Regions from separate parts of the Xanthomonas hortorum pv. pelargonii genome, predicted to be linked through region 1. Evidence: predicted binding sites of a transcription regulator. Region 1 holds the regulator's gene; the other holds the start of a gene.
The links. The regulator HrcA, encoded in region 1, represses chaperone genes, less so after heat shock. The targets are predictions, from matches to a motif close to TTNGCACTCNNNNNNNNNGAGTGCNAA.
Positions count from the first base shown of each region.

Region 2: the regulator HrcA is predicted to act here: its motif matches at 3,196-3,222, upstream of rpoH (RNA polymerase sigma factor RpoH).

Region 1 is NZ_CP098604.1:280,193-285,097, reverse strand. It holds gene recN (DNA repair protein RecN) at 32-1,696, opposite strand; gene hrcA (heat-inducible transcriptional repressor HrcA) at 1,813-2,865, shown strand; gene grpE (nucleotide exchange factor GrpE) at 2,967-3,485, shown strand; gene dnaK (molecular chaperone DnaK) at 3,627-4,905, shown strand, end outside.
Region 2 is NZ_CP098604.1:1,791,289-1,796,193, forward strand. It holds gene NDY25_RS08020 (hypothetical protein) at 1-86, opposite strand, end outside; gene NDY25_RS08025 (NAD(P)/FAD-dependent oxidoreductase) at 205-1,497, shown strand; gene NDY25_RS08030 (trimeric intracellular cation channel family protein) at 1,550-2,164, shown strand; gene rpoH (RNA polymerase sigma factor RpoH) at 2,310-3,185, opposite strand; gene ung (uracil-DNA glycosylase) at 3,383-4,108, opposite strand; gene NDY25_RS08045 (response regulator) at 4,123-4,905, opposite strand, start outside.

The sequences.
Region 1 (4,905 bases):
CGCCGAGCGTGTCGCCCGGCAATCGAGCCGATTACGCGCTCTGCAGCAGCTTGCGTGCGGCCGCGCGAGCCTCTTTGCTGACTTCCACGCCGCCCAGCATGCGCGCCAGTTCTTCCTGACGGGCCTGCGGGCCGAGCAGTTCGACCGCGCTCTGGGTCATGCCGTCCACCGGCGCCTTGCTGACCCGGTAATGCGCGTGGCCCTTGGCGGCGACCTGCGGCAAGTGGGTGACGCACAGCACCTGGCGCTCTTCGCCCAGGGCGCGCAGCTTCTGCCCGACGATGTCGGCCACCGCGCCGCCGATGCCGGAATCCACTTCGTCGAAGACCATGGTCGGCACGCTGTCCAGCCCCAGTGCAGCCACTTCGATCGCCAGCGAAATCCGCGACAGCTCGCCGCCGGAGGCGACCTTGCGCAACGCGCGCGGCGGTTGTCCGGCGTTGGCGGCGACCAGGAATTCGACCCGCTCGGCGCCGTTCGGGTCAGGGCGCAGGGTGTCCTGCGGCTGCAATTGGATCAGGAACTGCCCGCCGCCCATGCCCAGCTCGCCGATCAGCGTGGTGGTGGCGGCCGACAAGGAGTCTGCCGCGGTGGTACGGCTGGCGCTGAGGGCGGCGGCGGCGTTGCGCCAGACGTCGGTTGCGGTGGCGATGTGCTTGTCCAGCTGCTGCAGGCGTTCGTCTGCGCCGCGTAGGCTTTCCACTTCCTGGCTCATGCGGTCGCGCTGCGCGGCCAGTTCGTCCGGGGTCACGCGGTGCTTGCGCGCCAGATCGTGCAGGCGGCCGAGCCGGCGTTCCATCGCTTCGAACTGGGCCGGGTCGGCGTCCAGGTCGTCGCGTACGCGGTCGAGCAGGGCCAGCGCTTCGTCGATCTGGATTGCTGCACTGTCCAGCAGTGCGTCCACCTCCGCAAGGCGCGGCTCGTGTTCGGCGACGCGGGCCAGGTCGTGGCGGCTGCCCTGCAGCAGGCCCAGCGCCGATGCGCCATCGTCGCCGTTGAGCTGCTGGACGACGCTTTCACAGGCGCCGATCAGCGCGGTGGCGTGCGCCTGACGACGATGATTGACGTCCAGCGCGGCAATTGCGGCCGGGTCCAGGTCTTCGCGTTCGAGTTCGCCCAACTGGTGTTCGAGAAAGCCGATGCGGTCGGAAACATCGCCCTGCGCCGAGAGCGCATCGCGCTCGTCCAGCAGCGCCTGCCACTGCCGGCTGGCCTGGCGCACCTGTTCGCGCTGCGCGCTGTTGCGCGCGTAGGCGTCGAGCAGGGTGAGCTGGCTGTGGCGGGCCATCAAGGCCTGGTGCTCGTGCTGGCCGTGGATTTCCACCAGCCGTGACGCCAGCTCGGACAGTTGCGAAGAGGTGACCGGGCGGCCGTTGATCCAGGCGCGCGAGCCGCCATCGGCGCGGATGATGCGGCGCAGTTGGCATTGCGCGTCGTCGTCCAACTCGTTGTCGGCCAGCCAGGTCAGGCCGGGATGTTCGCTGGGCAGCTGGAATTCGGCCGACAGCTCGGCGCGGTCGGCACCGTGGCGCACCACGCCGCTATCGGCGCGCAGGCCGGACAGAAAGCCCAGCGCATCCACCATCAGCGACTTGCCGGCGCCGGTTTCGCCAGAGACCACGGTCATGCCCGGCCCGAATTCCAGTTCGGTGGCGCGGACGACGGCGAAATCCTTGATGGAGAGGTGTCTGAGCATGGGATCGAGTGTGAACGCTTTGGGCAAGCTTAGGGTGGGAGGGGCGGCGAGGGAATGAGACCCTTGCCAATCACGGGGCCAGAGATTATCTATGCCCAGTCTCACCGGATGATCCCATGCGCGCGTCACAGTCCCCAACGCTCGACCCCCGCGCACGCCAGTTGCTACGGACGCTGATTGCCCGCTACATCCGCGACGGCGAGCCGGTGGGCTCCAAGACGCTGGCCCAGCATGCGGGGCTGGATGTCAGCCCGGCCACCATCCGCAATATTCTGGCCGACCTGGAAGATGTGGGGCTGCTCAGCTCTCCGCACACCTCGGCCGGGCGTATTCCTACCGCACACGGCTACCGCGTGTTCGTCGATAGCCTGGTGCAGATGCAGCCGCCGGGCGAGGAAGAAGTGCGCCGCCTGCGCGCCGAGCTTGCCAGCGGCAACGGGACTCAATCGTTGCTGGGCAGCGCCTCGCAGATGCTGTCGGCGATGAGCCACTTCGTCGGCGTGGTCAGCGCGCCGCGGCGCGAGCAGTTCGCCTTCCGGCATATCGATTTCGTGCCGCTGGATGCGCGGCGGGTGCTGGCGATTCTGGTGTTTGCCGACAACGAGGTGCAGAACCGGGTGATCGAGCCGCGCCGCGCCTACGAGCCGGCCGAGCTGGAGCGGGTGGCCAATTACCTCAATGCGCAGTTTGCCGGGCGCGCGCTATCGGATATCCGCGCCTCGCTGCTGCGCGAGCTGCGCGTGGCCAAGAACGAGATGGAGCAGCTGCTGGCGCACAGCGTGGACCTGGCCAGCGAGGCGCTGGTGCCGGCCGAGGCCGATGACATGGTGATGGCCGGGCAGACCCGGCTGATGGGCGTGCAGGACCTGTCCGACCTGGATCGCCTGCGCGAGCTGTTCGAGGCTTTCGCCAGCAAGCGCGAGATCCTGCAACTGCTCGAACGCACCATCCAGGCGCCTGGCGTGCGCATCTTCATCGGCGAGGAGACCGGCATGGTGTCGCTGGAAGACGTCTCGCTGGTCACCGCACCGTATGCCGCCAATGGCCAGGTGCTGGGCGTGCTGGGGGTGATCGGGCCCAAACGCATGGCCTACGACCGCCTGATTCCGCTGGTGCAGACCGCAGCCCAGGTGCTGGGCGCGGCCATGGAACCGCCCGCGACGCGATAACCGGAGTCGATCGGGGCGATCGTTTTGCTTGAAACTCGCGCGGGCGCCCACATACGGGGTGACGTTGGGGCGGGCGTTCCGCCGGCCCGGGAACTGTGCACATGAACCAAGACCACTCCGAATTCGACTCCGAAGACCTGTCCCAGAACCCACCCGAGACCGATCCGCTCAAGGCTGAGATCGAATCGCTGCGCAGCGAGATCGCGCTGGTCAAGGCCGACGCCCTGCGCGAGCGCGCCGATCTGGAAAACCAGCGCAAGCGCATCGCCCGCGATGTCGACAATGCGCGCAAGTTCGCCAACGAGAAGCTGCTGGGCGAGCTGCTGCCGGTGTTCGACAGCCTGGATGCGGGCCTGACCGCCGCCGGCAGCCAGCCCAGCCCGCTGCGCGACGGTCTGGACATGACCTACAAGCAACTGCTCAAGGTGGCCGCCGACAATGGCCTGACCCTGCTCGATCCGGTCGGCCAGCCGTTCAACCCGGACCAGCACCAGGCGATCAGCCAGGGCGAGGCCGAGGGCATCGCACCGGGCCACGTGGTGCAGGTGTTCCAGAAAGGCTATCTGCTCAACGATCGCCTGCTGCGCCCGGCCCTGGTGGTCGTGGCCAATCACGACTGAAGGCTGCTGCCGGCTGAACTGGCCGGCGCGGACGCGGAACGCAGATTCGTACAGGTGGCTTGAACACCTGCGCACCACCCCCACATCTCAGCCAGACCCGGCGTCGCCGGAAACAGCTACAGAATCATCAGGAGCGTATCCATGGGCAAGATCATTGGTATTGACCTCGGCACCACGAACTCGTGCGTGTCGATCATGGACGGCGGCAAGGCCCGCGTCATCGAAAATTCCGAGGGCGATCGCACCACGCCTTCGATCGTCGCCTACACCAAGGACGGCGAAGTGCTGGTCGGTGCCTCGGCCAAGCGCCAGGCGGTCACCAACCCGAAGAACACCTTCTACGCGGTGAAGCGCCTGATCGGCCGCAAGTTCACAGACGCCGAAGTGCAGAAGGACATCTCGCACGTGCCGTACGGCATCCTCGCCCACGACAATGGCGATGCCTGGGTGCAGACCAGCGATGCCAAGCGTATGGCGCCGCAGGAAATCTCTGCGCGCGTGCTGGAAAAGATGAAGAAGACCGCCGAGGACTTCCTGGGCGAGAAGGTCACCGAGGCCGTGATCACGGTGCCGGCCTACTTCAACGACAGCCAGCGTCAGGCCACCAAGGACGCCGGCCGCATCGCCGGTCTGGACGTCAAGCGCATCATCAACGAGCCGACCGCTGCAGCCCTGGCCTATGGCCTGGACAAAAACGGCGGCGACCGCAAGATCGCCGTGTACGACCTGGGCGGCGGCACCTTCGACGTGTCGATCATCGAAATCGCCGAAGTCGATGGCGAGAAGCAGTTCGAAGTGCTGGCCACCAATGGCGACACCTTCCTGGGCGGCGAAGACTTCGACAACCGCGTCATCGAGTATCTGGTCGACGAATTCAACAAGGATCAGGGCATCGATCTGCGTAAGGATCCGTTGGCGCTGCAGCGCCTGAAGGACGCCGCAGAGCGCGCCAAGATCGAGCTGTCGACCAGCCAGCAGACCGAAGTGAACCTGCCGTACGTCACCGCCGATGCCTCGGGCCCGAAGCACCTCAACATCAAGTTGACCCGTGCCAAGCTCGAAGCGCTGGTGGAAGACCTGGTCAAGAAGTCGATCGAGCCGTGCCGCACCGCGTTGAACGATGCCGGCCTGCGCGCCAGCGATGTCAACGAAGTGATCCTGGTCGGCGGTCAGACCCGCATGCCGAAGGTGCAGCAGGCGGTTGCCGATTTCTTCGGCAAGGAACCGCGCAAGGACGTCAACCCGGACGAAGCTGTGGCCGTCGGTGCCGCGATTCAGGGCGGCGTGCTGGCTGGCGACGTCAAGGACGTGCTGCTGCTGGACGTGACCCCGCTGTCGCTGGGTATCGAAACCATGGGCGGCGTGTTCACCAAGATCATCGAAAAGAACACAACCATCCCGACCAAGGCCTCGCAGACCT
Region 2 (4,905 bases), 1.5 Mb from region 1:
GACGGCGCTGCGGCAGACGAAGAGAAAGAGGATGGCGATAGCGGCGGAGGTGACACTTGCGGCAAGGGCGGTGGCAACGACGACATGCGGTGACCGGATCGACTGGATGCGACATGATGCCGCAGGCGGGCCGAATTCAGGCGTCATGTTCATTGCAGATACGGCATGCTGATGAGCCCGCGTCGCATTCCATCGGACCTGACGATGACTTCTTCTCCCTCCCAAGCTCCACTGCATCTGGTCGTGGTCGGTGGCGGTTTTGCCGGCTTATGGGCAACTCGCGCGCTCGACGATCCCGGCATCCGCATCACCCTGATCGACCGCCAGAATCATCACCTGTTCCAGCCGCTGCTGTATCAGGTTGCCACCGCCGGCCTGTCGGCACCGGATATCGCCGCGCCGCTGCGCCACATCCTGCGCGAGCAGCGCAATGTCGAAGTGCTGCTTGGCGATGTGGCCGAAATTGCTCCAACCCGTCGCGAAGTGGTGCTCGCCGATGGCAACACGCTCGGCTACGACATGCTGCTGCTGGCCACCGGCGCCACCCATGCCTACTTCGGCAACGATCACTGGGCCGAGCATGCGCCCGGCCTGAAAACGCTCTACGACGCGCTGGTGCTGCGGCGCAAATTGCTGCTGGCCTTCGAGCGCGCCGAAGCCGAATCCGACCCCGCCGCACGCGCCGCCTGGCTCAGCTTTGCAGTGGTCGGCGGCGGTCCGACCGGCGTGGAACTGGCTGGCACGCTGGCCGAAATCGCCCGCCACACGCTCAAGGACGAGTTCCGCCACATCGATCCGCAACAGGCGCGCGTGCGTCTGGTCGAAGCCGGCCCGCGCGTGCTGCCCTCATTCCCGGAAGATCTCACCGACAAGGCGCGCAAGCAGCTGGAACGCCTGGGCGTGGAAGTGCACACCGGTACGCCGGTGACGCATATCGACGCGCTGGGCTATCAACTCGGCGACACCTTCGTGCCCGCGCGTACCGTCGTCTGGGCGGCCGGCGTGGCCGCCTCGCCGCTGGCGCGTACGCTGGGCGTGCCGCTGGATCGCGCCGGTCGCGTACTGGTGCAGCCGGACCTGAGCGTGCCCGGCCATCCGGAAATCTTCGTCGGCGGCGATCTGGCCTCGGTACAGCAGGACGGCCGCCCGGTGCCGGGCGTGGCGCCGGCGGCAAAGCAGATGGGCAAGCACATCGCCAAGGCGATCCGCGCGCGCCATCGCGGCCAGGCCACGCCGGCCTTCCGCTATCAGGACTACGGCAATCTGGCCACCATCGGCCGCATGGCCGCCATCGTGCATGTGGGCAAGCTCAAGCTCTCCGGCATTGTCGCCTGGTGGTTCTGGCTGGCCGCGCACGTGTACTTCCTGATCGGCTTCCGCAACCGCTTCGTGGTGCTGGTGAACTGGGCAATGGCGTACTGGAGCTACCAGCGCGCCGCACGCATCATCTTCGGCGGCGCAACCGACGACCCGCTGCCCAACAGCAAAGACGGATGACAGTGCGACGGGCGGTGCGCGATGCTGTGCCGCCCGTTCCCACTGCGGCGCTGTGACCACTCTCCTGTTCCTGCTGGATCTGCTCGGCACCTTCGTGTTCGCTCTCAGCGGCGCGACCGTGGCGGTGCGCAACCGTCTGGATCTGTTCGGCGTGTTGGTGCTGTCGTGCGCGGCCGCGGTCTCCGGCGGCATCGTGCGCGATGTACTGATTGGCGCCACCCCGCCGGCTGCGTTGGTGCATCCGCAGTATCTGCTCATCGCCTGCCTGGCCGGGATGGCCGGTTTCCGCTGGCATGCCGCGGTGGAACGGCTGCGCAACCCGGTGCAGCTGTTCGACGCAGCCGGGCTGGCCTTGTTTGCGGTCTATGGCACCAGCAAGGCGCTGGACTATCAGCTCAGCCCGCTCAGCGCGACCTTGCTGGGCATGCTCAGCGGCATCGGCGGCGGCATCGCGCGCGATCTGCTGGTAGCGCGCACGCCGGTAGTCCTGCAAGCCGAGCTGTATGCCGTCGCCGCACTCGCAGGCGGCGGACTGGTCGCCATTGGGCATGTGCTCGACGTGCCGCAAGCCTGGTCGCTGGCCACGGGTGCGGGCGTGTGTTTCGGGCTGCGCTTCATGGCCATCCGCTATGGCTGGCATCTACCGGTAGCGCGTCTGCCGGAATAGCTGTCGTCGGCTAAAGCGACAATGCCGGGCGCATCATCCGGACGGTTCGTCAGCTTCTTGATGGACATGAAAACTGCACACCTGCAACGCAAACGGCCCGGAAAACCAGGCCGTTTTTGCAACCTGACGCGCGTGATCTAACCGATCAGGCGACGAACAGTGCCTTCATCTTCTTCAGCGCGTTCGCCTCGATCTGGCGAATCCGCTCGGCCGACACGCCGTACTCGTCGGCCAGCTCCTGCAAGGTCACCTTGGAATCGGAGTCCAGCCAACGGCGCTTGACGATGTCGCGCGAACGCGTATCCAGACCGGACAGCCCTTCGCGCAACAGCTGCAGTTGGTTGTCTTCGCTGTCGTGACGCTCGTAGGCCTGCGACGGGTCTTCCTCGTTGGCGACCAGGTAGCTCACCGGCGACGGCGGGCCATGATCGTCGTCCTCATCGGACGAGGCATCGAAGCCGATATCGCGACCGGACAGACGCGACTCCATCTCCATCACTTCGCGCTCGGAGACGTTCAGGTCCTTGGCGACCGCAGTCACTTCGGAGGCATTGAGCCAGCCCAGACGGGTCTTGGACTTGCGCAGGTTGAAGAACAGCTTGCGCTGCGCCTTGGTCGTGGCGACCTTGACGATGCGCCAGTTCTTCAGGATGAACTCGTGCATTTCGGCACGGATCCAGTGCACCGCGAAGCTGACCAGGCGCACACCCATTTCCGGGTCGAAGCGCTTGACCGCCTTCATCAGGCCGATGTTGCCTTCCTGGATCAGGTCGCCCAGCGGCAGGCCGTAGCCGTTGTAGCCGCGGGCGACATGCACCACGAAGCGCAGGTGGGAATGGACCAGTTCGCGCGCGGCGTCCAGATCCAGCTCGTCGCGGAAACGACGGGCAAGATTCTGTTCCTCATCGACCGACAGCACCGGGATCTGGTGCACGGCACCGATGTAGGCGTCCAGCGAACCGAGCGCACTGGGAATCGGGAGATTGTTTGCCACAAGGGCAGTCGAGGTAGTCTGGTTCATAGGCACCATCTTAGCAGTCGAACTATTGGACTGCCGGGTACAGTAAGAGTTCCCAGCGTTCCATTTATAGGACGTTCGGGCTTTTGACCATACCGGCGTTCCAGCGGCCAACTTCACGAATCGATGGGTAAGTTATCACCGCCACGCTGCGAAGACCGTGACAAAACCAATGCGAAATGCGGTGCCGCCCGACCCGTTCAGCCGCGGGCGGGCGTGGTGTTAAGCGCGTTACGCGGTGGGAGCGACCAGTCGATCGGGCCGAGCCCGCGCCGCTGCAGATGGTCGTTGGTCTTGGAGAAATGCTGGCAGCCCAGAAAGCCGCGGTGTGCCGACAATGGCGAGGGATGCGGGGCCTTGAACACGCGATGGCGCGCCTGGTCGATGACCTTGCCCTTGGACTGCGCATAACTGCCCCACAGTAGGAACACCAGGCCTTCGCGCTCGCGGTTGAGCGTTTCCACAACGTGATCGGTAAAGCCTTCCCAGCCCTTGTTCTGGTGCGCGCCGGCGCGGCCCTGCTCCACCGTCAGCACCGCATTGAGCAGCAGCACGCCCTGGCGCGCCCACGGCATCAGATAGCCGTGGTCCGGCCGCGCGATGCCCAGGTCGTCCTGAATCTCTTTGTAGATGTTGAGCAGCGACGGCGGCACCGGCACGCCGGGCAGCACCGAAAAGCACAGCCCATGCGCCTGGCCTTCGCCGTGATACGGATCCTGGCCCAGGATCACCACCTTGACCTGCTCGAACGGGGTAGCGTCGAAAGCGGCAAAGATCTGCGGGCCCGGAGGAAACACCCGCGCACCGGCCGCCTTGCGCTGACGCAGGAAGGCGGACAGCTCCCGCATCTCCGGGCGCAGCAACCAATCGCCCACGCGCGCCTTCCACGACGGTTCCAGCTGGATACGTGCCTCTACTTCGGCCACATCTAACATTTCAGTCATAGCGTGACAGCCTGATCCTCAAGCCGTGCCAGGCGCAGCTGGAACAACACCTTGGTCACCAGCAGACGCTCTTCAATGGGTTTTTGCACCAGATCGTTGGCGCCGGCGCGCAGCAGCTCGGACTGGTTGCGCGGGTTGGTGTCGCCGGTCATCACCAGCACCGGCAGGCGGCGCTTGCCGTAGGCGAAATCGATGCGGATGCGCTCGACCACGTCGCGGCCGTTGAGCTCGCCTTTCAGGGTCACATCGGTCAGTACCACGTCGATGCGGCGCTCGGTGCGGCCCAGCGATTCGGCGGTGAGCAGCGCGAAGGCGTCTTCGGCGGTGAGCACATGGATGACCTTCAGACTCTGGCGCTCGAGCATGCGCTTGGTCGCCTCGGCCACCACGCGGCTGTCTTCGATGTACAGCACGGTCGCGCCGACGATCGGCTCGGGCTGCACGTAGCCGCGGATGAAGGTCGCCAGGGCTTCATGGCCCAGCGCCTTGTCGAAATAATCGGTGACGTATTCGGTGAAGCGGCGCTCCACCAGGTGCTGCTGCGCATCGCCGGAGACCACGATCACCGGCACGTAGGCCTGGCCGGCCGCTTCGCGCACGCTGCGCGCCAGGGTCAGGCCATCGCCGTCGGGCAGCGACAGCGAGGTGGTGACCAGATCCACCGTGCCGGCTTCCAGCGCCTGACGCGCTTCGGCAATACTGGAGCAGCCGATCACCTGCACATTCGGCAGGTCGCGGGTCAGCACGTCGGCAATCAGCTTGCGCACCAGCTTCGAGCC